2 regions of the Steroidobacter flavus genome follow, and region 2 is predicted to be linked to the other one. Evidence: riboswitches for the same ligand, from Rfam matches in the RefSeq annotation. Region 2 holds a riboswitch; the other holds the start of a gene.

Region 1 (11,409 bases), on a different contig from region 2:
GGTGCGGCCTACCTAGGATCCGCACATCGAAACGATCGGGAGATCGAGATGGTGATTACGGTGCGCGTCGCGCGTCATCTCTTCGCAGTGTGGATGCTTTGTTTGGGCTTGCTGGCCGGCGTCTCGGCACGAGCCGATGTGCCGCCCGATGGGTACGCGCGCTGGATCGGTGCGTTGGAAGGCTCCGAAGCGCATGTCCATGGCGGCAGCATCGTTTACGACCTGCGCTTCGCCGGAGACAGCGTCACCGTCGAGAAGTCGGTCGGCCCGCGGCTGCACACGCAACGTTTCAAAGTCAGTGAAGTCGCCAACGGATTGAAGCTCGAAGGCGATGCCGCGGGCACGGTTCCGGAGTTGGCCGGAGCGCTGTTGGAACGCAGCGGCCAACGTCACTTCAGCGTGCGGTTGCCAACCGATGCGCAACTGCAGCTGCGCCCCTCGATCGGCTGGCTCTCATGGCTGCACTACGCATTTTTCTTCGGCGTCGTGCTGTTGCTCGGAAATGAGCTGGTCCGGCACAAGAAGGCCGCCGCGTACACGCTGTTCTTCGTATTCCCGATCGTGTTGATCCCGTTGTGGCTGCACGCCGGTTTCGACGGCTTGTTTCGCTGGGTCAAGTTGTACTCAGCGGTCGTCGGCGCGGTGTTCTTCACGTTGTATCGATTCAACGGCCTGGATCGCTTCAAGTGGGCCAGGGTCGTGGTCGCGGCAATTCTCGCCGTGAACATCGCCGAAGCGGTCAGCCAGGACTACGCGTTCGGCGAGCTGCCGAACCTGCTCAATGCGGCTGCCGGCATTCTCAACATCGTCACGCTGTCGAGATGGATGGGCATCAAGCGCGACGAGAGCGCGCCTCACGACATGCTGTGGCCGGGCATGACGACGTTCTGGATCATCGCTTACGACGCCTGGAACATCACCTTCGTCTATCTGAACTTCCCGAGCACGGTGTTCTACACAGTGGCCATCATCGTTGCTCCGACGCTGGCTGCACTGTTCATCAAGAAGGGGACGTGGTTGCAGGCGCGTGCGTACACGCTGGCGATCTACATGATGTACATCTTCAGCTTCCATGCGCTGGCCGAGCAATACATCGGTCTGCACTTCTCGCTGCCTCTGCCGCGCAGTGAAGGCATCGCGATGACGATGGCCATCGTCAGTCTGGGATTGAACGCGGCATATGCGCTGCTGCACTTCGGTTGGAAGCTCACCGGACGCGCGCCATCGCAGCTGCAAGTCGGTCAGAACGCTTCGGTCATCTGAGGGATTCACCATGTTCAAGCTCAATTTTCTGATCGCACTGACCGTTGTCGTTGCGTCGGCGGCGCTCGCTGAAGAAGCGGCCACGAACGCTTCGAATCAAGCGAATAATCCGCTGCAGCCGAGCATCATGCTGAACGTCAACGACTACTACATTCCTTCGTTGTACGGCCTGCCGGATCGCGACGCGAACATCGCCCTGGTTCGGGGGCTCGTGCCGCATCTGGCGTTCGATCACCCGCAGCTGTTGCGCTTCACGTTGCCGATCAACACCACGCCGACGTTTCCGAACGGACATGACAGCGGCCTGGGCGATCTGACGATCTTCAACATGGCGCTGTTCCAGAACAAGCGTCACGGGCTTGCCTGGGGCGTCGGACCGGTGCTCACCGCGCCGACGGCCAGCGAAGATTCGTTGGGCACCGGCAAATGGCAGGGCGGTGCGTCCGGCGCTGTTGTCGCGGTTCGGTCGTGGGGATTGGCGGGGGCGCTGGTGATCGCACAGGACTCGTTCGCGGGTGACGACGATCGGCGCGACGCAGGCAGCGCGACCGTGCAGCCCATCGTGTTCTACAACTTGCCGCACGGCGCGTATCTGCGTTCCACCGGTATCTGGAGCTTCGATTTGCACAGCGACGATTACTACGTGCCGGTGGGCTTGGGGGTCGGCAAGGTATGGAGCATGGCGCCGAAGGTCCAGGTCAATGGTTTCGTCGAGCCGCAGTTCACGGTGCTGCACGAGGGCATCGCGCCTCATTGGCAGCTCTACGTCGGCTTCAACGTTCAATATCTGTTGTGACAGGGAAGAGCGTCATGATGTCCAGCGAGCAGCTCGGCAGGGTCCCGCTTCGGGTTCGTGATTTTGTGTTCGATAGTCTCGCTGTCGGCGATCCTGAGGCGCCGCTCGTGCTGTTTCTGCACGGCTTTCCGCAGTTTGCCGAATCCTGGGCCGACATCATGGTGCCGATCGCGAATGCCGGCTTCCGCGCGGTCGCAGTCGACCAGCGTGGCTATTCGCCTGGTGCGCGGCCTGAAGGCGTCGCCGCTTACGACATGAGCCTGTTGGTTGGAGACATTCTCGAGTTCGCTGACGCGCTCGGCGCGCATCGCTTTCATTTGGTAGCGCACGACTGGGGTGGGATTCTCGCATGGCGCCTGGCGGCGGAACGGCCCGGGAAGTTGCTCAGCCTCACGGTGCTTTCCACTCCGCACACCGATGCCTTGCTGAACTCGATAGCTCGCGATCCCGTGCAGGCCGCGATGTCTCAGTACATTCATTTCTTCCGCCAGCCTGGCGGTGTGGCGGAGGCGGGCATGCTGGCGAACGGAGCAGAACGGTTGCGAGCTGCATTTCGCGGCAAGCTCTCCACACAACGGTTGGAAACTCATGTGGCTCGGTTGTCCGTGCCGGGCGCACTGACGGCGGCGCTCAATTGGTATCGCGCGCTGGACTTCGACGCACGGATCGGGCCGGTGCATGTCGATACGCTGTTTATCTGGGGATCGGCGGATCACGCGTTGGGTGAGATTGCCGCGAACGACACGGCTGACTTCGTGCGTGCGCCGTATCGATTCGTGCGCCTCGACGAGTGTTCCCATTGGCTGATGGACGAAGTTCCCGAAGACATCGTCGATCTGTTGCTGGAGCGTTTGCGATGAATACTCGTTGGCTGAATGCCACGCTCGGCGCGGTAACGATGCTTGCCAGTGTTGCCGCGCCCGCAGCCGAGAGCGACTTCTACGGTCTGCTACGCAACCGGGACCTGACGACGTTCGGGTTTCTGCGACTGGATATGAGACCCGCTCACGCCGTCTCGATCGAGAAAGGCACGTGGGCGGCGGAGTTCGAGCTGGGGTATCAAAACACCTGGGCATTGAGCGGCGCAGTGGAGCGCTACCTGACTTCGCTCGAATCTCAGGGACGACGCGATCTGAGCGCTGCGGATTTGCAGGCGATCCGCGATCTGCCCGGTGAGAATTATCTGGTCGATGTGGAGTCTGCGGCCGTCGACTTCACCCTGCATTACAGGTTTGCCGATGACTGGAGCGGTTACTTCGTGACGAGTGCCGTTTCGTATCAAGGCGGATTTCTCGATAGCACCATCGAGGAATTTCATCGGACGTTCGGCTTCAGCACGTTCGGGCGACCGGCAGTCCGCCGCAACGATGTAACGCTGATCTACGATTTGAAATCGGCGCAGGTTGCGAGTTTCGGTGCGCCGACGGACGGCGGCTTCACGGATCCGACGGTGGGGGTTCGCTACACTGGAGTCCGGCTGCCGGAGCATTGGAGCATGTCGCTCGAAGCTGCCGTGAAAGTGCCATTGGATGGTGAGCGCACGCTGCTGTCGACGGGACACTTCGACTATGGAGTGCAAGCCTCCCTGCAGCGTCGAGGCGCGCATCATGCGCTCTATGCGAACATCGCTGCAGTCTATTACGGCGGTGCCGAGTGGCCGGTCCCGCAGGAGGCTCAGATCATTCCGACGCTCATTCTGGGCTACGAGCATCGGCTGACCGGGCGCACGAATGTCAACGTGCAGGCCTATGTCAGCCCCAGCGTCTACTCGGACGATGACACCGACCTCGATGAGCTGACCGGCCTGAAGTATCAGTACAGCCTCGGCGTGCGTCATCGAATGAATCGATACCTGCTGTCATTCGGTATCACCGAGAACGTGCAGAACATCAACAATACGCCCGACATCGGTTTTCAGCTCGGCATCGCCTACATCCCGCAGCCGCGCTCTTGAATGAGCGCTACGCGGACAGTCGATCGAGCTCCTGTCGACAGGTCTTGCTGAAGTCCTCCAGGAACGTCAGTTTGCCGGCCCGGGCTTCGGCGTAGATTTCATGCAGCGTCCGATTGGGCGAGAGGTACGCTTCGACCAACGCGTCGAGGGCGACGCGAGCGGTGTGCACCGACTCCTCCGTGGCAACCAGGCGGATCTGCGAATACAGCGAGTACAGCCGGACCAGATCGGTGAAGTCGTCCTTTTCATGAGTGAGCGCGTCGGCATAGACGCGAGTGGCCTCTTCGATGAAGGAAGAAAACAGCAACTCGCGCCGCGAGCGCACGGCTTCGATGCGTTTCTCGCGAAACTGCCAGCGCTGTGTGAACCAGCTGCTGGCGAACGAAGTCAGTCCACCCACCGCAACGCCGAGCAGACCCAGGAACGCAGGAACGTATGCAGCTGAATCCATGCTCTCTCTCCGCACGGTACGGTTTGTTGTGTGCGGAAGAGTAGCTGCCCGATCGCGGGGCGCGGAGTAAGCCGCGACGCCTTACGGTTAGTGGCGGCTCACGACTGCGGACGAAACCGCAGCAGCATGATGCCGAAGCCGACGAACATCACGCCGGTCAATCGATCGAACATCCGTCGCAGTCCGGGTCGTGACAGGTAGTGACGCAAGCGGTTGCCGCCCAGGCCGTACACCGCGTACCAAAACAGTTCGCAGAGCGAGAAAGTCGTCACCAGCACCGCGAACTGCGGAATCTTCGGGCTGGAAGGATTCACGAACTGCGGCAGGAAGGCGGCCGCGAACAGCAGCAGTTTGGGATTGCTGATGGAAATGACGAACGCCGTTTGGAAGATCTGCCGATTGGTCAACACAACGGACGGCACTGTCGCCGCGCCGTTGTCCGCGTCGGCACTGTCGTCGCGCCATGCCTTGATTCCCAGCCAGATGAGATAGGCGGCGCCGACGTATTGCAGTACTTCGAAAACTCTAGGTGACGCCAGCAACACGGCGCCAAGCCCAAGGGCCGAGCCCACCAGCATCAGGACCAGCGCCACCAGACAGCCGAGCATCGCGGGAACGGCGCGATTCACGCCAAGCGACACGCTCCGCGACATGATGTGAAGCATGTTGGGACCGGGCGCGCCCGAGAGCAAAAAGACGGTGACGAAGTACAGCCACCAGGTATTCCAGCTCATGGTCTGGCTCTCAAAGTGTCGCGCAGGCGCCGCCAGGCTGCGTCCCCATGGGGCAGGCCGAATCGCAGCAGCTTGGTATCGTGAGTGAATGGACGGACCAGGATGCCTGCGCGAAGCAATTGATTGAAGCGGGCCTGGGCGAGATCGCTGTGCGCGAGTCGAAACAGCGTGGTGCCACCGACGATGCTGAAGCCGCTGCGTATCAACAGCGCATCGAGCTTGCGGGTGGCGCTTCGCAATCGAATGCGAGTGCGTTCGGCCCACAACGGATCGTTGTATGCCGCGAGTCCTGCGGTGATTGCGTCAGCGGCCACGGGCCAATCGCCGAGCGCGGTTCGAATCCGTTTGACCAGCGCCGGAGCACCGATCATGAAACCCAGACGAACGCCGGCCAATCCGTAGAACTTGCCGAAGGAGCGGAGCACGATCATGCGCGGATAACGTTCGGTGCCGGCCAACGAAGCGACGCTGCAGGAAGCATCGGCATCGGCGAAGGCTTCGTCGATTACGAGAAAGCCCTCGTGTTCGGCGATCTTGTCGTACGCCTCGAGCAACTGCTCACGCGGCGTCATCGCGCCGTCCGGGCTGTTGGGATTGACGAGCGTGACGACGGTGCCCGCTGTCAGTGACGCTCGTTCAATGCCAGCGACACGGCCGACCGGCACACCGAGGCTTTGCCAGATATCCGTATGCGAAGAGTAGGTGGGCCACACGATGCAGGCCGCGGTCACCGCAGGCAGCGCGTGAGGCAGGAATCTCACAACGGTTTCGGAGCCGGCCGTGGCGAGGATGCGATCGGGATCGTCGACGCCAAAGGCACGGGCCGCGGCGGCTTCGAGATTCTGCAGCTCCTGTGGATCGGGCAACCGGGCCCGAGCTTGCGCGCTGGGGTGAGGGGCCGGATAGGGATTGGGATTGATCGCGGTCGACAGGTCGATCCACGGCTTCGGCGCGTCCGGCCATAGGCTGCGCGCGATGCCCAGGTGGGCACCGTGACGAGTGAACGGATCGGTAATAGCAGCGCTCATGTGACGAGTTCCAATGCAAAGCGAAGACACATGGGATCGCCTCGCTGGCGAGCGCGACCCACACCGGTCGTCACTCGGGAACTCCCGTTCACTCGGCGCACCCCGGCCGATGAATGGACGACGGCGGCGAGCAGGTCTCCTGGCTTTCGGCTTACTGCCGCGCCACCTTCCCAAGCCTCGAGGCTCAGTGGCTTTTAGCGCGGCCAACACCGTTTACAGTTGCGGGGGCAGCCCGGGTCTATCCCGGTTCCCGTTTTAATCCCACTGGCGTGGGAACTCGACGCGACGCCAAGAATGCGGGCGAACCGCGCACCGGTCAAGCAACGAATCCGTATGCCGGGTATTACAAGAATTTATGGGCACGGCGATGGGGACCGAGCACAATCCATCGTCCAACGACAGGGGAGAACAAGATGATTCGACGCTCGCTGGCTCTGACGTCTGTTTGTTTGTTCGCCGTTTCAAGCATCGCCCTCGCGGAGGGGCCGCGCGCTCGGGACATAGGCATCCAGTTGCAAGGCAAGCCCGGAGCACTCAACGCGATCACCGACGTGCAGGGTGTGGAAGTGGGCCATGTGACGTTGATCAAAGGCGACGGCGCACTTCAGCGAGGCAAGGGGCCGGTGCGCACCGGTGTCACAGCGATCATCCCACGCGGTAAGAACTCGACCGCGCCGGTGTACGCCGCCTGGAACACCAGCAACGCCGCCGGCGAGATGACCGGCACCGTGTGGTTGGAAGAGCGCGGTTATCTCGATGGCCCGATCATGATCACCAATACTCACAGCGTCGGCGTCGTGCGCGACGCGGTGGTTGGCTGGATCGTGGATCACAAATGGCCGGGCTCGTGGTTCACGCCGATGGTGGCAGAGACCTACGACGGCTTCCTCAATGACACCGACGGTTTCCACGTGAAGAGCGAGCACGCGCTGGAAGCGTTGAAGATCGCCAAGTCCGGACCAGTGCTCGAAGGGGCGGTCGGCGGCGGCACGGGCATGGTCTGCTTCGGCTTCAAAGGCGGCATCGGCACGTCGTCGCGTATCGTCACTACGCCCATCGGCCAGTACACCGTCGGCGTGCTGGTCCAATGTAACTTCGGCGTGCAGACCGATCTGCGCATTGCCGGTGCCGCGGTAGGTCAGGAGCTCAACAAGAATTACGCTCCGTGCACGGCGACCCCTGCGCCCAACGACAAAGTGCCCGCCTGCAATGCGCGGCCTGACGATAAGCCAGGCGACGGCTCGATGATCGTCGTGATCGCCACCGACGCGCCGCTCTTACCCCATCAACTCAAGCGCTTGGCCAAGCGGCCGGGCCACGCGATGGGGCGCCTCGGCGATATCAGCCGCGAAAGCTCAGGCGATATTTTCATGGCGTTCTCGACGGCCAATCCGCAACTGAATAGCATGCAGATGGAGAAGATCTCGGTCGAGACGTATCCAAATCCGCTGTTGAATCCGCTGTTCGAGGGCGTGGTTCAGGCGACGGAGGAGGCCATTCTCAATGCCCTGGTGGCCGCGAAGACCATGACCGGTCGCGACGGTCATCGGGTTTATGGCTTGCCTCACGATGAGGTTCGCGCCATTGTTTCCCGAAACGGGGCCAGGCCGCAGTGACCATGAATCGAACCAGGGCAGAGGGCGCCGAGATCGAGGCGCCCGAGTTGGCGAAGAGCCTGCGCTCGCGCCATGTCGCGATGATCTCCATCGGCGGCATCATCGGCGCGGGCCTGTTCGTCGGCAGCAGCTCGGCCATCGCGACGATCGGGCCGGCCGTCGTGGCAAGCTATGCGCTCGCCGGCCTGGTGGTGCTGGTCATCATGCGCATGTTGAGCGAGATGGCGGCGGGGTCGCCCGGGCTCGGCTCGTTCATCGAATACATTCGGTTGGGGCTCGGCGATTGGGCCGGCTTTGTCAGCGGTTGGTTGTACTGGTATTTCTGGGTGGTGGTCGTCGCGATCGAAGCCATCGCCGGCGCGGCGTTACTGCATGAGTGGATCGATCTGCCGGTGTGGCAGATCGGGCTGGCGTTGATGCTCGCGCTCACGGCCGTGAATCTCATGTCCTCGCGCTCTTACGGCGAGTTCGAGTTCTGGTTCTCTTCGATCAAAGTCGCGGCCATCGTCATCTTCATTCTGATTGCCGGCGCGTATGCGTGCGGACTCACTTCGCCCGATGGCCCGACGTTCTCCAATCTCACCGCGCATGGCGGCGGCTTTGCGCCGTTTGGCGGCGTGTCGATTCTGGCGGGTGTGACGACGGTGATCTTCTCTCTGTGCGGTGCTGAGATCGTGACGATTGCGGCCGCGGAGTCCAGCGAGTCCTCACGCACCATGTCGCGACTGACAGGTACGATCATCATTCGGATCCTGTTGTTCTATGTGCTGTCTGTTTTGCTGGTCGTGGCCATCGTGCCCTGGACTGAGATCGTTCCCGGCTCGTCGCCGTTCGCTGCGGCGCTGACGCGGACTCATATTCCCGGCGCGGCGACGATCATGAACCTGATTGTGCTGACCGCCGTGCTGTCCTGTCTGAATTCTGGCTTGTACGTTACTTCGCGGACGTTGTTCGTGCTGGCTGCGCGGGGCGATGCGCCTCAGTCGTTGGTGGCGCTCAACAAGCGGCAGGTGCCTGCTCGTGCCATTTTGATCGGGAGTACGTTCGGCTATCTCACTGTGATGACGTCGGTGATTGCGCCGGAAGTGTTGTTCGCGTTTCTGGTGAATGCGTCTGGCGCGATCATGCTGATGGTTTATGCGATGGTGTGCCTGGCGCAGATCAAGCTCCGGCGTCGGATGGAGCGCGAGCGGCCGGAACGGCTTACGAATAGAGTGTGGCTGTTTCCCTGGCTTAGTTATGCGGCGATTGGGGCCATTGTCGCGGTGATGGTCGCGATGTTGTTCACGGGTACTCTTGCTACGCAGCTGTATGCGAGCTTGTTGGCGGCGGCTGTTGTCGTCGTGGCGTACTGGTTCCGCTCGAGGGTCAACGCATCGGAGGGAGATGGATCGCTCGGGCGCTCTCGTGTCTAGCTTCAGCGCCTCGTGTCATGCGAGCTTCGGTGAGTTGCTGCAGGGGATGCTTCCGGACGGCAGTCACTTTCTTGTGACTCTGCCGATCGATCTTCATAGTCACGCGTCGTTCACTGTTTCCTCCGGGATTGCTGGGCTCAGTGTTTGGCCGGAGAGTTCCTGGAAGGTGCTCAGTGGCGTGACTGCGCTGCTGCGTCGCTATGGCTTACCAGTGCAGGGGCAGCTGCGGCTGCAAAGTGATATTCCTCGCGGCAAGGGCCTTGCCAGCAGCACCGCCGATCTCGTCGCCTCGTGCCGGGCGGTCGCTCGTCACTATGATTTGTCGCTCGACTTAGAGGTGCTCGAGGCTACCCTGCGTGACATCGAGCCGAGTGATGGTGTGATGTATGAGGGCGTTGTCGCGTATCGGCATCGTCAGGGGCGCTTGCTTGAGGAGTTGGGGCCGGTGCCGGCCCTGACGCTCGTGGCGGTCGATGAGGGCGGGGAGATCGAGACGCTTGCTCACAATGCGCGGTCGCTCGATTATTCAGAGAGCGAGCGTGATGAGTATGTTGAGCTTCTGGCTCAGGTGCGTCATGCGCTCCAGGGCGGTGATGTTGCCGGGCTGGGGGCTGTGGCTACGCGGAGCGCGCTGTTGAATCAGCGCTTGTTACCCAAGCGCTGGTTCGATGCGATGAGAAGTATCGCTCGCGAGATTGGCGCGGCCGGTGTGGTCGCTGCGCATAGCGGGACGTTTCTTGGAATCATGATCGATGCGGCCGGCGCTCGGCATGAGTCTCAGGTTCAGCGTGCCATTGCACTGCTTGAGGAGATGAATCTCACACCGATGGTGTTTCGCTCGCTATCGCGGCCATGAGCGACCTCGCGGTTCAAGCCTATCAGTTGACGGCCGCAGGCCGATTCGCCGAAGCCCTGCCGCTGGCGCAGAGTGCCGTCGCCGGGCTGAGAGTGTGCACGCCGACGCATGGCATGCTCGCGACGATCCTGCTTCGGCTAGGTCGGCGTCGCGAGGCTGAGTTGGTTGTTCAGCAGGCGCTGGATTATTCGGAGGGATCCGCCGATGCGTACGACGCGCTGGCGCATGTATCGGCGCTTCTTGGGCAGCATGAGCGGGCGAATGCGTTGTATCGGCGAGTTGTGGAGTTGGCGCCGAACGACCCACGGTTCTGGCACAACCTCGCATCGAGTGAACGCAGCTTGGGACGGTTGCGTGAGGCGGAGGAAGCTTGCGATCGGACGATCGCGTTGGACCGGACGCGCTATGCGACCTTTCTCTTGCGCTCGGAGCTGCGAGTTCAAACCAGCGACGCGAATCATGTGGACGAGCTGCAGCGGGAGCTGTCGCGCAACAGCTCTGATGATCGCGCGCGAATGTTTCTTGGCTACGCGCTGGCGAAAGAGCTGGATGATCTGCAGCGCTACGATGAGGCGTTCCCGCACCTGGCGGCGGCGTCGGCGATTCGAAGACGTCACCTCGCGTACAACGTCGAGATGGACTGCCGCAAGCTCGAGCGAATCGCGGCGGTGTTTCCCAAGGATCTCATCCGCGGCGCGATGACGCACTCCAAAGGGTTAGATCGCGACGATGCGGCGATGTCTCCCAAGGAGTTCATCCGTAGCGAGGCGACGAGGCATCCTAAAGGGCATGACCGCGGCGACGCGGAGATGTCTCCAAAGGATCTCAATCCCGGCGAGTCGGCGATGCATCCTAAAGAGCTTGATCGCGGTGACGCAGCGATGTTTCCCAAGGAGTTCAATCGCGGCGGCGAAACGGATTCTCCAAAAGAGTTCATTAGCGGCGTGGCGGCTTCTCCAAGAGAGTCCGTTCACGACGCCGCGGCCGGTAGCCGACACATCTTCATCGTTGGTCTGCCTCGATCCGGCACGACGTTGCTAGAGCACATGCTGCTGGGTCTTGCCGGCGTCCGCTCTAACGGCGAAACGGAAAACTTCAGTCAAGCTCTGCTGGCTGCGGCACCGAGAGACCGAGGCGATGTATTTGCCGGGGCGGCGGCGGCGGAGTCGGCCGCGGTGGCGAGAGGGTACGAGCGGCTGGCGGGAGGAGATGCGACGGCGGACAGAGTTATCGAGAAGTTGCCGATGAATTATCTGTACCTCGGTGCCATTCATCGCGCCTTGCCGGGTGCGAAGT
Region 2 (11,409 bases):
TGACCTTCAGATTGTTCTGGTAGTAACGGCGGATGACATCGGCCGCAGCGCGGGCGGCCTCGAGAGCGGTGTCTAGGAACGGCGAGTTCATGGCGATAGGACAATGGCTGGGCGGTGGCCAGCCATTGTACTGATCGCGAGCCGTCAGCGCCTAATCAGGTCTTGTCGGCTCGGGGCGAGGCCGAAAGCACGCGGCCCGACAGGGCCAGAGTGCGCTTGCCATCCTCGACGGCCGCGCGACCGTTCACCAGCACCTGCTCGACGCCGCTGGGGTATTCGCTGGGCTCCAGGAAGGTCGTGTTGTCCTTCAAGGTCGCCAGATCGAGCACGACCACGTCCGCCTTCATGCCGGCAGCGATACGACCGCGATCCTGCAAACGAAGAATTTCCGCCGGCAACCCGCTAGCGGAACGCACGGCATGCTCGAGCGAATCGACGCCGAGTTGTTGCGAGTAATAAGCCAGGCGGCGCGGGTAACTGCCGAAACAGCGACGGTTGGTGTCCACATATTTCTTGTCGCCGACCGCTTCTTCCGGCAACACGATCCAACCGTCGGTCGACGTCGCAGCCCAAGCCGGCTTGTAGAACGCGGCAATGTCCTCCTCGGCCATGCTGAACGACCGCATGCGCGCACCGCCCGGCCAATTCGGATTGCCTTCCTTCTGCAGGGCGACGGCCAACGCGACTTCATCGAGCCGACGCATCTTCATCAGCTCCGCGTAGCTCTTGCCCACGTACTTCGCATTGGGATAGTCGAGAATGCGCACATTCTCCGGCCCGCCCTTGAGCGCGAGCTGATGTTTGACGTCGCGGGCCAGATCGTCGCGCCGTTTGGCATCCGCCCGTTTCAGCACAGCGTTGAGGGCCGCGGTGTAATCGAAGGTCTTGTCGTCTTCTTTCGGTCGCTGACCGTTCGTAATCGCCCAACTCGGCAGCGCGACGAACTGACCGTCCGAGCCGCTGCTGTCGTAAGGATAAACGTCCATGTACACCTTCAGTCCGCGGTCTCGCGCCGCTTGCAAACGATCGACGATCTTCTGCGCCTGACCGCGATAGCCCGGTCCCCATGCCTTCATATGGGTGAACACAGCCGTCACGCCGGTTTGTTCTGCGACGGCCAAAGTCTCATTGATGGAATCATCGAGCGTCGGCGGCGAGTTGCCATCGGCGCTTGGGCGATACCACATCGGCGAAATGCCCTGGCTGCGCAAATGAGGAATGAAGATACCGTTGTATTCGGCGGCGACCCGCGCGAGCTCCACCTCTTCGTTCAAATCCGAGTAACGAGCGCTGAAATACTCAACACCGAGCGATAGACCAAACGAACCTTCCTCCGCCATGCCCCGACGCAGAATCTCCTGCATCTGCCGGATTTCCTGCACGTTCGCCGGACGTTTCATGTCACCGGTCATGACCTGTTCGCGCAAAGCGTTGTGACCATTGGTCAGCGCGACATTGATGCCGATGCCAGCGTTGGTGAGTGCCTGTCGCTGCTCGGCCAGCGGCATGATTTTGCGGTCGGCGGTACGCGCCTGATAGCCATCGGGATTGGACAGCGTCGTCGTTACACCTTGAGCGACGTAATTCTGCGCAGCTCGACGCCGCACATCTTTTGAGAGCAAACCGACATCGGCATATTCGTCGGCCGTATGCGCGTGCAGGTCGATGAAGCCCGGGGTCACGATCTTGCCGGCGGCATTGATGGTACGAGCGGCAGCCGCGCCCGCCAGATTGCCGACAGCGACGATGGTGTCGCCGCTGATGCCGACGTCGGCCTTGAAACGCTGATTGCCCGTGCCGTCGACGACGGTGCCGCCTTGAATCAGCACATCGAATCGGTTCGCCTGCGAGGTCTGCGCGGCGGGAAGAAACAATTGCGCCAATTGCTCGGCCGGGGCAGCGACCTTGCTGCCGCCCTCGCCGTTGATATGCAGAGCGACGACGACCCCTTGATCCTTGAAGTTCGACAGCATCGAGCCGGTGCCTTTCACGCTGCCCGAATGTGCCGCATAGATGCGACCCGCCGGGTCCTTCTCCATGCGCCAGATCAGCGCCTGGGTTTGTCCCATGGAGCGCGGCTCTTTGCCCGGCTTGAAGCGCTTCGCCGCTTCCGGCGTGTATGGAATATTCGGATCCAGCTGCAGCCGATACATCTCGGCCATCGACTTCGCGTTCAGCAGCTTGCCTGCATTGAGTGCGATCGCGAAGCGCAGCAGGTCCTCGTCCGTCGAAATCACGCCGCCGCCGGCGTACTTGTAGCTGACGTTCTCGTCGGGTGCGTTTTCCCATGCACCGCTCTGCTTGTTACGAACATAGCCCTTGCCGCGACGAGGGACGATGCGCGCCGGCACGTCGAATTGAGTATCGAGCATGCCAGCGATCTGCCACACGTGCTTGCGCAGGTACTCTTCGAAACCCTCGCCGCTCGCTTTCTCGATCACCGCGTGCAGCAAGTTGGTCGCGAACGACGAATACATCCAATACTTGCCCGGCTCGAACACCAGCGGATCGTCGCGCCAGAAACGCGTCGACTCCTCGATGTTGTCGTACTGCCGGAACGCCATCACGTCGGCAGGCCCGAACTCGCCTTCCTTGTAGTGACGGATGCCGGACGTATGAGTCAGCACCATGCGCAGCGTGATGGGCTTTTGTTTCTTCGGAAACCACGGCGCCCAGGTTTGCACCGGAGCATCGAGATCGAGCTTGCCCTGCTCCACCAACTGCATGATGGCGACCACGGCCTGGGTCTTGGAGATGGAGCCGATGTTATGAACGCTGCGGCCGTTCTGAATCAGGCCACTTTGCAGATCGGAAACGCCGACACCGCCCGAGAACACGATCTCGCCATTGACGGCGACGGCAGCGGAAACACCGGGCGAGCCGCTGTCGGCTTGCACGCGCTTCAGATAATCGTAGATCTGGCCGGCATCGAAGGCCTGCGCGGCGGCCCCAACGAAGACCAGGACGAAAGCGACGAGCCATCGCCGCTGGAAACGCCACATCATGATGTTTTGTAGACCTTTATCGGCGCGGAAGGGCCGATTCTGGTCCGGCCCTGTCAGGGCGGGCATCAAAGAAAACACCCAAAGCGGCGGGCGCCGCCGGGCGCTCAGGACAGCGCTTTTACCAGCTGCGCGCGGCAGACCAGGCCGAGCTTGCCGAAGATGGCATTGAGCTGAGATTCCACCGTCCGCCGCGAACGCGACAGACGTTGCGCGATCTGCTCGTTACGCAAACCTTCGGCGACCAGCAGCGCGACCTTGCGCTCGCTCGGCGAAAGCCGGTTCAGAATTTCGCTCGCACGCTCTTGCGACCGGGGCCGCTCGTCGGCAGCAGTGAACTGCAGGAGATAGCACGGCTCGATGCGCAGGCCCGCCCCGAACCAACTCGAGTCGATGGTAACGGACAAGTCGACATCGACTGGATGGCGCAACGTCTGGGCCAGCTCGTTCGACCCGACGTTACGACGCGCCTTGATCGCTCGTGACAAATCGGCAGACAAGTCGCTCGCATCCAACGGTGCGCCATGCGACCGCGCCCAGCGCTCGGACAGCCGACGGCCGTCCGGCGTACCAAACAAAACATTGCCGCGCGCATCGGTGAGAATCACCGGCGAAGAGGAACGGCTCAACGCCTGCTCGAAAGCAAACGATTTGAAGCGCTCCTGCTCCAACGCGCGCAACCGATGCAGGCCGGCATCGATCGCTGGATAAATTTGTTCGAAGAAGCCGATCTCATCGGCTGAGAAGTGAGCTTGCCGTGCACTCCGCCGGACACTGAAGACGGCTTGCGGCAGGCCCTCGTGCCAGAACGCGAGATGCACGAATTCGCGCCACTCATCGAGACCGGCCTCCTGAGCCAGACGACGCTCGTGAGCTTGCGGATCCTCCAACGCGATTTGCGAGAAGGTATAGAGCTGCACTCGAGGATGAGACGCGAGATACGGACGCGACACCGCCAGGCTCGTGGCGGGCATGTAGTCGGGTCGACGGGGCTGCTCGACATGATGGCGCGCGGCCACCGGCTCATAGTCGTTGATGCCGAGCATGAGGCTGCACGAATGATGATGCAGCGTCGATTGCACCAGTCGCAGGCTGCTCTGCCACAGCCCCTCGACATCGATGGCCCGCTGCAAATCGACCAGCCCTTCGCTCAACATCGCCGTCTCCGGAATCCCCAAACACGCATTCGGTGTTTTTGCCGAGAATGCAGCGCGGACCGGAGCTTGGCAAGTAACCGCCGCTTACTGGCCCACCAGGATGAGTTTGCCGGTCTTGGGATCGCGATAGACCTGCCCCACCGGCTCCATGCCGGCGCCGGCCGCCTGGCCCTTCAATCCTTCCGGCAGCTCGGCAAGTTCGCGTCCCGGCTCAACGACTTGCTTGCCCCCTTCGGCACTGCTGGAGGTGGTGTTGAACACCGGTTGAGCCGACACCAGCGCCACGATCAACCCGCAAATGAACACCAGCATGATGTCGACCAGATTGACCAGCGACGCCTGCGGATCCTCTGGGGTTTCTTCAAATCGCGCGCTATTCCAGCGCCGCCTCACGACTGCTGCTCCCATCGGAGCAGCGCCTCGTCGTACCACCGACGGCGCAGCCGGCCGATGATGAAACCGACGACGCCGGCCGCCAGGCCGAGCACTGTGGCGTCGAAAGCCGTCAGCATCGCCTCGGCCAGCAGGTTCAGATTGCCATTGCTAAGTGCGGTCAGACCGGGGCCGAGCGAGATCAGTGTGGCCATCAAGCCAAGCATGGGCGAGGTGCGAGTGAGAATGTCCGCCCGCTCGATGCGTCGATGTGCCCGACGCTCGACCGCGCTGACATCGGTCGGCCGCTCACGTCGACGCAAGAATCCACGCTCGCCGAACAGCACACCGATGTCGACGCACGCGAGCGCGACACAAACAAACAATCCGACGACCACGGGGGTCAGCAGCAACGGCACCAGCGAGTGGGTCCATTGCACGATGAAAGAGTTCATGCGGAATGTTCCTTCGGAGCAACGTAACGTCCACGGAGATATCCGGCGGACAGCAATACAGCGATGCCGAGCACGATGATCGCCAAGGCCCACGGCGAGCGACCGCCCGCACCCTGAGCGTCAGCTGCCTGCTGTTTAGTCTGGCCTTCCTTAGCCGCTTGCAACTCCTTCATCGTCGTCGGCGACGAAGCAGCTTTCGCATCCACACGCGCACGCTCGAGCAATTGTTTCAGCGGCTCGATCTGATCGGCGCGCAGATAAGGCTGCACGTACTGGAACACGGGATGATCGGGCTGCGTGTGACCGCTGCCCGGCAGACCATGCTCGAGCAACAGATCGACCCACTTCTGACTCAGCTGCTGCAACGTGGCTTCGTCGGTTTGCCAGAATTGTTTCTCGGCCGCGACCAGCAGGATGGCCATCATGTTGGTCTTCACGTGCACGTTGGAGCCTTGCTCGAGGAACTTATCCAGCCCCAGGTGATGGGAATCGTCCACGTACACCTGTTTGACCTCGTCCCAAGCCCAGCTCTTGATCACGTCCGGATTCGTGACTTGCCAGCCCCACAAATATTCCATGAACTCGCTGCCCATGGTTCGCGCGCCCGCGTAGCCATGCTGCATCAACGGTTTGATCCACGCGGGATTCAGATAACGACCCCGCAACTCCGTCAGCAACGCTGTCGGCAGCGGCTGCATGGTCGGCTGCGAAGGATTGGAATGATCGGCGACGTGACTGGCCGGCACGCGACCGCTCAATGTTTCCACCGCGAGACTCAGGCCGCCGAGATAGTCGAACGCGTCGTTGTTATCCATCAGGCCGTAGAGATTGCTAGAGCGCCCCAGATAAGTGTTGCGCACCTCGCGCAAGTTGCTCTTCAACAGCTCCTGCTGCGCTTGGCTCGTGCCATCGGCGGAATACGCGTGACCGATGCGATCGATGTAAATCTTCGCGAGCTCTTTGCGATCGTTCCAGCTGCCGGAGCGCTCCACGGCCCGATTGATGCCGGCGCTGTAATCGCCGGGCGAAGTGCCGAACACACGCAAGCTCGCTTGCTTGCCGGCCTCCGCATGACCCAGGCCTTGTTTGATCAGCGCCGATGTTTCATTCACCCAATGGCGCGCCACGTGGTTTCGCGCCAGCGGCTCATCGCCCGGGCTCGCCATCGGACCCAACGGTTCCAGCGCGACACGCAGTGCCGAAGCAAGATCGGGACGGCTGCGTTCGATGGTGCGACGGCTGCCGTCCAGCGCCAGCAACACCGCTTTATCCAGCCACACGATCTGCTGACCGAACAAATCGCGGAACAGCCCCGATGTGACGAACACCGTGTCGGCACGCTGACCTACGTCGTTCAAGGGTTGACGCTCGAGACCGGCCACGATGCCGCGACTGTTCCATTGAGGCGCGACCCCGAGCAGCGACAAGCCGAAGCCCACCATCGCGCCTTCGTCCCGCACCGAATCCGACGCCCACAGAATCACCGCTTCCTTGCCGTCCTCTTTGACTTTGGCCCGCGCCTCGCTCGCGAGCTTTGCGCCCAACGAGTAACCGAGCCGCGACGGAATCAAACTGTTGTCGAGCCCATGGAAGTTGCGTCCCGTCGGCAGCGCCTCGGCATTACGAATCGGATCGTTGCCCGGCCCGGCGGGAATGAATCGACCGGCCAGGCCATGCAACAGCGCCCGCATTTCATTGTCCGGCGAGCTTTGCAGGTTCTGACGCAGCGTCTTATCGCCTGGCTTTGCTTTCATGGACACCAGCATCGTATCCAGCGCCTCCTTCTGCCACGGCTTGCCGAACACGTGCAGGCCCAGCGGCATGAAGTCTTCCTGCAGGTGGGTGAGATAGTGACCGATCTCGTGCACGAGCAATTCATCGTCAGCCTGCTCAAACGAAATGCCGCGCACTTTCAGCTCGGCATCCATACTCGCGGTCAGCGCGTCCTTGAGGTGCAACTCATCGATGAGGGCTCGCATCGACGACGCTGCCTGCTTGCGCAACGCCGGGTTGTTCGACGATTCGTAACTTTCCACGAGCTGCCGGAGGCGCAACAGATCGTCGTAGAGCGGCGTCGCGGTCAGCGGCGGAATCAAATGATCGACCATCACCGCGAGACCGCGCCGCTTGGCCTGCAACCCTTCGCCGACGCCGTCGACGATGTAGGGATAGATGCCCGGAATATCGCCGGCAATCAGTGCCGGATAATCGAGCTCATCCTGACCGACGCCTTTGCGCGGCAGAAACTCATACGTCGAATGACGCCCCAGATGCACGATGGCATCGGCGTTGAACTCGTGACGCAACCAGAAATAGAACGCCAGATACTGATGTGTGGGCGGAATGCTGGTGTTGGCGTGAAGCAGCTCTTCGTTCAGCTCCCATCCGCGCGGCGGCTGCGGACCCACGAAGATCTTGCCGAAGCGCAGGCCCGGCAGCACCAGCTTGCCTTTGTTCACCATCACGTTGCCGGGGATCTCTCCCCAGCCGCGCAAGCCTTCGACGCCCGTCGCTGCAATCGCGCGAGTCAGTTTGTCGACGGTCGCTTCGTTGCCGCCTTTGGTGAGCTGAGTTTCATACGCAGCCTGCAGCTGCTTGACCAGATCGAGTGCGCGATCGCGTGCCGGATGCTGAGCGCCTTCGAGCAAATGTTCGATCTCATGCAGCGTTCGAGTGATCTGACCGCGCGCATGCTGAGGCAATCGAGCCGCCTGTGCCGCCTGAACATTCGCCTGCAGAAACGCCAGCGGACCGCCGGTCATTTCCTTCTGCAACGGTTGAGGCATCGTTGCAAACCATTTGCCGTACTGTTCCGCGCTGACGTTGGTGACGCGCGTCGCCATCGAGCGCAGCACATCGCCTTGCTCGGGAAGATTCACGCCATCCTGCTGCAGCTTCTCGAGCAATTCCGCCGACGATGCGGGCAACGGCCCGGTGTCATAGCCTTCACGCTTCAGCGCTCGCAGGATTTCCAGCAATGAGGCGGGGACGTCGAGATTGTCGGCACCGATATTGTGACGGCCCGGCGGATGGTTGTAGTAAACGATGGCGACGCGCTTGTCTGCGTTCTTGGTCTGTTGCAAACGAGTCCAGCGTTCGATTCGCGCCGTCATCTGTTCCACTTGTGACGGAATGGCCGCGGTTCGCGTCACCGCGATGCCTGTAAGCGAATCCAACTGAGCGGCGGCTGCGGCAGCAACGACGATCGGCTGACTGATTCCCTGCAGCTCGGGCATGGCCACGCGGTAGTAAACACTGTCCCAAGCCAGCCCTTGCTCGGACATGCGCCAGCCTTCCGCTGTCACATCGTGCAGTCGAAGCGCCTTGAGCACGGGCACATCGAGCTGCTCGAGCCGACGCGTCGCCTCTGCTCGATCGCTGCTGCCGCCGATGATGAAATCCTGCACGGACACGACCGCACCCAAGCGAGCGCCAACCTTGTTGCCAATCACTCCGAGCGCATCGCTGCTCGGCCGGCCCCAACCGGCAAGCACAGTGAGACAATCCAACGCTCGCGCATTCAACGAACGGCAGATCGCTTCGCTCAACGTCACATCGGCGTGTTGATCCTCGAGCACGGCCACCACGCGTTTGTCGCCAACAATGCGCAATGTTTCAGCCGTCGACCATTCGCCGCGATAGTGAAAGCGCATGGGCAATGCGTCTTCGACCGGCTTGACCGCCGCCGCAGCCGCCTTGTCTTGCTCGGACAGCATCAGCGCCAGCAGTGAGATCAAGTTGGACTCGCCGCGGTTCTGCCAGTACGCACGAGCTTGAATCCAAGGCGCGAGTTGCGGATGGCGCTGAACAGCAGCAGCGACAGCTTCCGCACCGGCATCTTTCTCAGCCGTCAACGACGAGAGCTCCGCGTAGCGCGGATCTTCATCGACAAACAAACGTTTGGCACGCCAGCGACTTTGCCGTCCGAGCCCGGGATCGCCGGCCACCGCGATGATCTCCTTCGCGCGCGTGGTTGCGAGCTGTGCTTGAATGCGCTGAGCGGTTTCTTTGAACACCGTCGCGAGCAACAACGTGTCGGCCTCGCCGATCAGCTCTTGCAACTGAGCATCGCTGAGCGCGTCGACCTGCGCCGTCGTGCGGAAGATCAGTCGATGATTGGGCAGGCGCTGGTTGAAATCGCGCGCGGCCTGCGCGAGGTCGCCCGAGTTGCGCTCGGAAACGACAGCAACCAAGGTCGCCGCGGGCAGCTCGGCGGCGAAACAGGCAAGGATCAGGCAACACAGTCCGCTAAACCAACGGACGAGAGAATGAGACTGCGATCGCACGGCGGGACCCACAGAAGCTGACGCACCACACGGTGCGATGGCCTTCAGGCACCGCTCCGTGAACCTGTCGCCGCTGCAGGAATTCCCGCTCGCTCAGCACACCCCGGCTGCACGAAAGACGACCGCGACAAGCTGGTCTCCTGGCTTGCGGCTTACAGCCTGCGCATCACCTTCCCAGGCCTTCAGCCCAGTGGTTGCTCCTCACATTCGGGAGCTTCGATGGCGGCACCGCTTACAGTTGCGGGGGCAGCCCGGGTGTTGCACCCGGTTCCCATGACATGTCGTTCGCGCGACACCTTGCGCGAAAACCCTCGAGTCGTCAATCAACCGGCACGGAAGCTCTTGATGGGCACGGCAATTCCGGCAACCACCAATGTCACTTGATCGCAGGCGGCCGCCAGCATCTGGTTCAATCGCCCCTGTTCGTCCTGAAAACGCCGCGCGACCGGCGCCAGCGGCACGATGCCCATGCCGACCTCATTGGAGATCAACAACACCTCAACGCGCGCTAATGACAGCCATTGCAGGAATTTATCGCGCTCGGCTTCCCAGGTCGGCAACGGCGCGGTCGGCGCATCTTCGCGAAAATCCTGAAGCAACGCGTTCGACAGCCACAAGGTCATGCAGTCGATGACCACGATGTTCGATGACTCCTCCCCGGGTAACGCTTGCGCAAGACCGGTCGGTGCTTCTAAGGTGCGCCACGTTGCCGGCCGCTCCGCCCGATGTAACGAGATGCGATGCTGCATCTCCTGATCGAGCGCCTGCGCCGTGGCAACATAGGTGACATTCACGCCGCGCGCCGCCGACAGCGATTTCGCCAGCGCGATGGCATGAGCGGTCTTCCCCGAACGCGCCCCGCCGATGATCAGGCGTCGCCCGACCGAAGCCCGCTCACCCGATTTGTCATGCTCGACCATAGCCCGCACTCACCGTTCAGATGCAGTCATGATAACCAACGCCACCTTGCAACGCCGACTCGATACGCGCACCAAGCCCCAGGGCTCGCTCGGCGCGCTGGAAACGCTGGCGGTGCGCATCGGCCTGGCGCTCGACACTGAAACCCCGGTGTTCCGCGCGCCGCAAATGTTTGTATTCGCCGGCGACCACGGCATCGCCACCGACGGCGTCAGCGCTTACCCACAGGCGGTCACCGCGCAGATGCTGCTGAACTATCTCCAAGGGGGCGCGGCTATCAATGTGTTGGCACGTCGGCACGACATCGCGTTGCGCGTCGTCGATGCGGGTGTGGCCAGCGACATTGGCGAACACGCTGGGCTCGTCGCCCGCGCGGTGGCCCGGAGCACTCGTAACTATCGCGTCGAGCCCGCGATGACGCAAGCTCAGTGTACGCAGGCACTCGACACCGGCCGCGCGCTGGCCCAAGCCGCATTGAGCGAAGGCTCGAACGCACTGCTGTTTGGTGAGATGGGCATCGGCAACACGGCCAGCGCATCGATGCTGTTGCATCGGCGGACGGGCTGGTCGTTGGAAGATTGTGTCGGTCGTGGCACGGGCCTCGACGATGTCGGACTGGCTCGCAAGCGCGAACGATTGGCCGCTGCGTCGGCGCGTCGACCGGAAAACCTCACACCCGTTGAAACAATCGCGGAATACGGTGGATTCGAACTTGCGATGATCACTGGCGCCTTGCTCGCCACTGCCGATGCGAAATGTATTGCCGTGATCGACGGCTTCGCTGTCACCGTCGCGGCGCTGCTCGCTATCGAAATCGATCCTCGCGTTCGCTCTCGCTGCATCTTCAGCCATTGCTCGGCGGAACATGCGCATCGCAAATTGCTGGCCCACCTCGATGTGAAACCGCTGCTCGATCTGGGCATGCGGCTCGGTGAAGGCACGGGCGCCGCGATGGCATGGCCCATCATCGACGCCGCCGCGCGCTTGATGACGGAAATGGCCAGCTTCGAATCCGCCGGAGTGGACGACAAGGCGACATGAGCAGCGACGCTCAAACCGCTCGTCCTTCTGGGCTGATCGCTGAGCTGCGACTGCTGCTCATGGCGGTTCAGTACTTCACGCGCGTGCCCATGCCAGCGTGGGTCGGCCACTCTGCCGAGCACTTGAGCGGGACGGCACGTTACTTCCCCGCCGTCGGCATTTTGATTGGAGCGATCGG

The links. A riboswitch is a leader RNA that binds a small molecule or an ion and turns the genes downstream of it on or off. The one in region 2 is predicted to bind cobalamin.
Region 1: linked by a shared signal. The riboswitch ahead of ACFPN2_RS33395 (threonine-phosphate decarboxylase) and the one ahead of ACFPN2_RS18430 (cobaltochelatase subunit CobN) in region 2 are both predicted to bind cobalamin.

What each region holds. Positions count from the first base shown of each region.
Region 1 is NZ_JBHSDU010000015.1:1,344,811-1,356,219, reverse strand. Features, by position in the region: gene ACFPN2_RS33425 (DUF5692 family protein) at 49-1,263, shown strand; gene ACFPN2_RS33420 (hypothetical protein) at 1,274-2,059, shown strand; gene ACFPN2_RS33415 (alpha/beta fold hydrolase) at 2,074-2,919, shown strand; gene ACFPN2_RS33410 (DUF3187 family protein) at 2,916-4,013, shown strand; gene ACFPN2_RS33405 (hypothetical protein) at 4,021-4,464, opposite strand; gene ACFPN2_RS33400 (LysE family translocator) at 4,563-5,198, opposite strand; gene ACFPN2_RS33395 (threonine-phosphate decarboxylase) at 5,195-6,226, opposite strand; cobalamin riboswitch at 6,339-6,522, opposite strand; gene ACFPN2_RS33390 (DmpA family aminopeptidase) at 6,640-7,842, shown strand; gene ACFPN2_RS33385 (amino acid permease) at 7,845-9,257, shown strand; gene ACFPN2_RS33380 (GHMP family kinase ATP-binding protein) at 9,250-10,113, shown strand; gene ACFPN2_RS33375 (tetratricopeptide repeat-containing sulfotransferase family protein) at 10,110-11,409, shown strand, end outside.
Region 2 is NZ_JBHSDU010000003.1:2,931,112-2,942,520, reverse strand. Features, by position in the region: gene ACFPN2_RS18455 (inositol monophosphatase family protein) at 1-91, opposite strand, end outside; gene ACFPN2_RS18450 (serine hydrolase) at 156-3,071, opposite strand; gene ACFPN2_RS18445 (helix-turn-helix transcriptional regulator) at 3,110-4,159, opposite strand; gene ACFPN2_RS18440 (DUF2149 domain-containing protein) at 4,244-4,567, opposite strand; gene ACFPN2_RS18435 (MotA/TolQ/ExbB proton channel family protein) at 4,549-4,986, opposite strand; gene ACFPN2_RS18430 (cobaltochelatase subunit CobN) at 4,983-9,272, opposite strand; cobalamin riboswitch at 9,386-9,587, opposite strand; gene cobU (bifunctional adenosylcobinamide kinase/adenosylcobinamide-phosphate guanylyltransferase) at 9,596-10,192, opposite strand; gene cobT (nicotinate-nucleotide--dimethylbenzimidazole phosphoribosyltransferase) at 10,221-11,231, shown strand; gene ACFPN2_RS18415 (adenosylcobinamide-GDP ribazoletransferase) at 11,228-11,409, shown strand, end outside.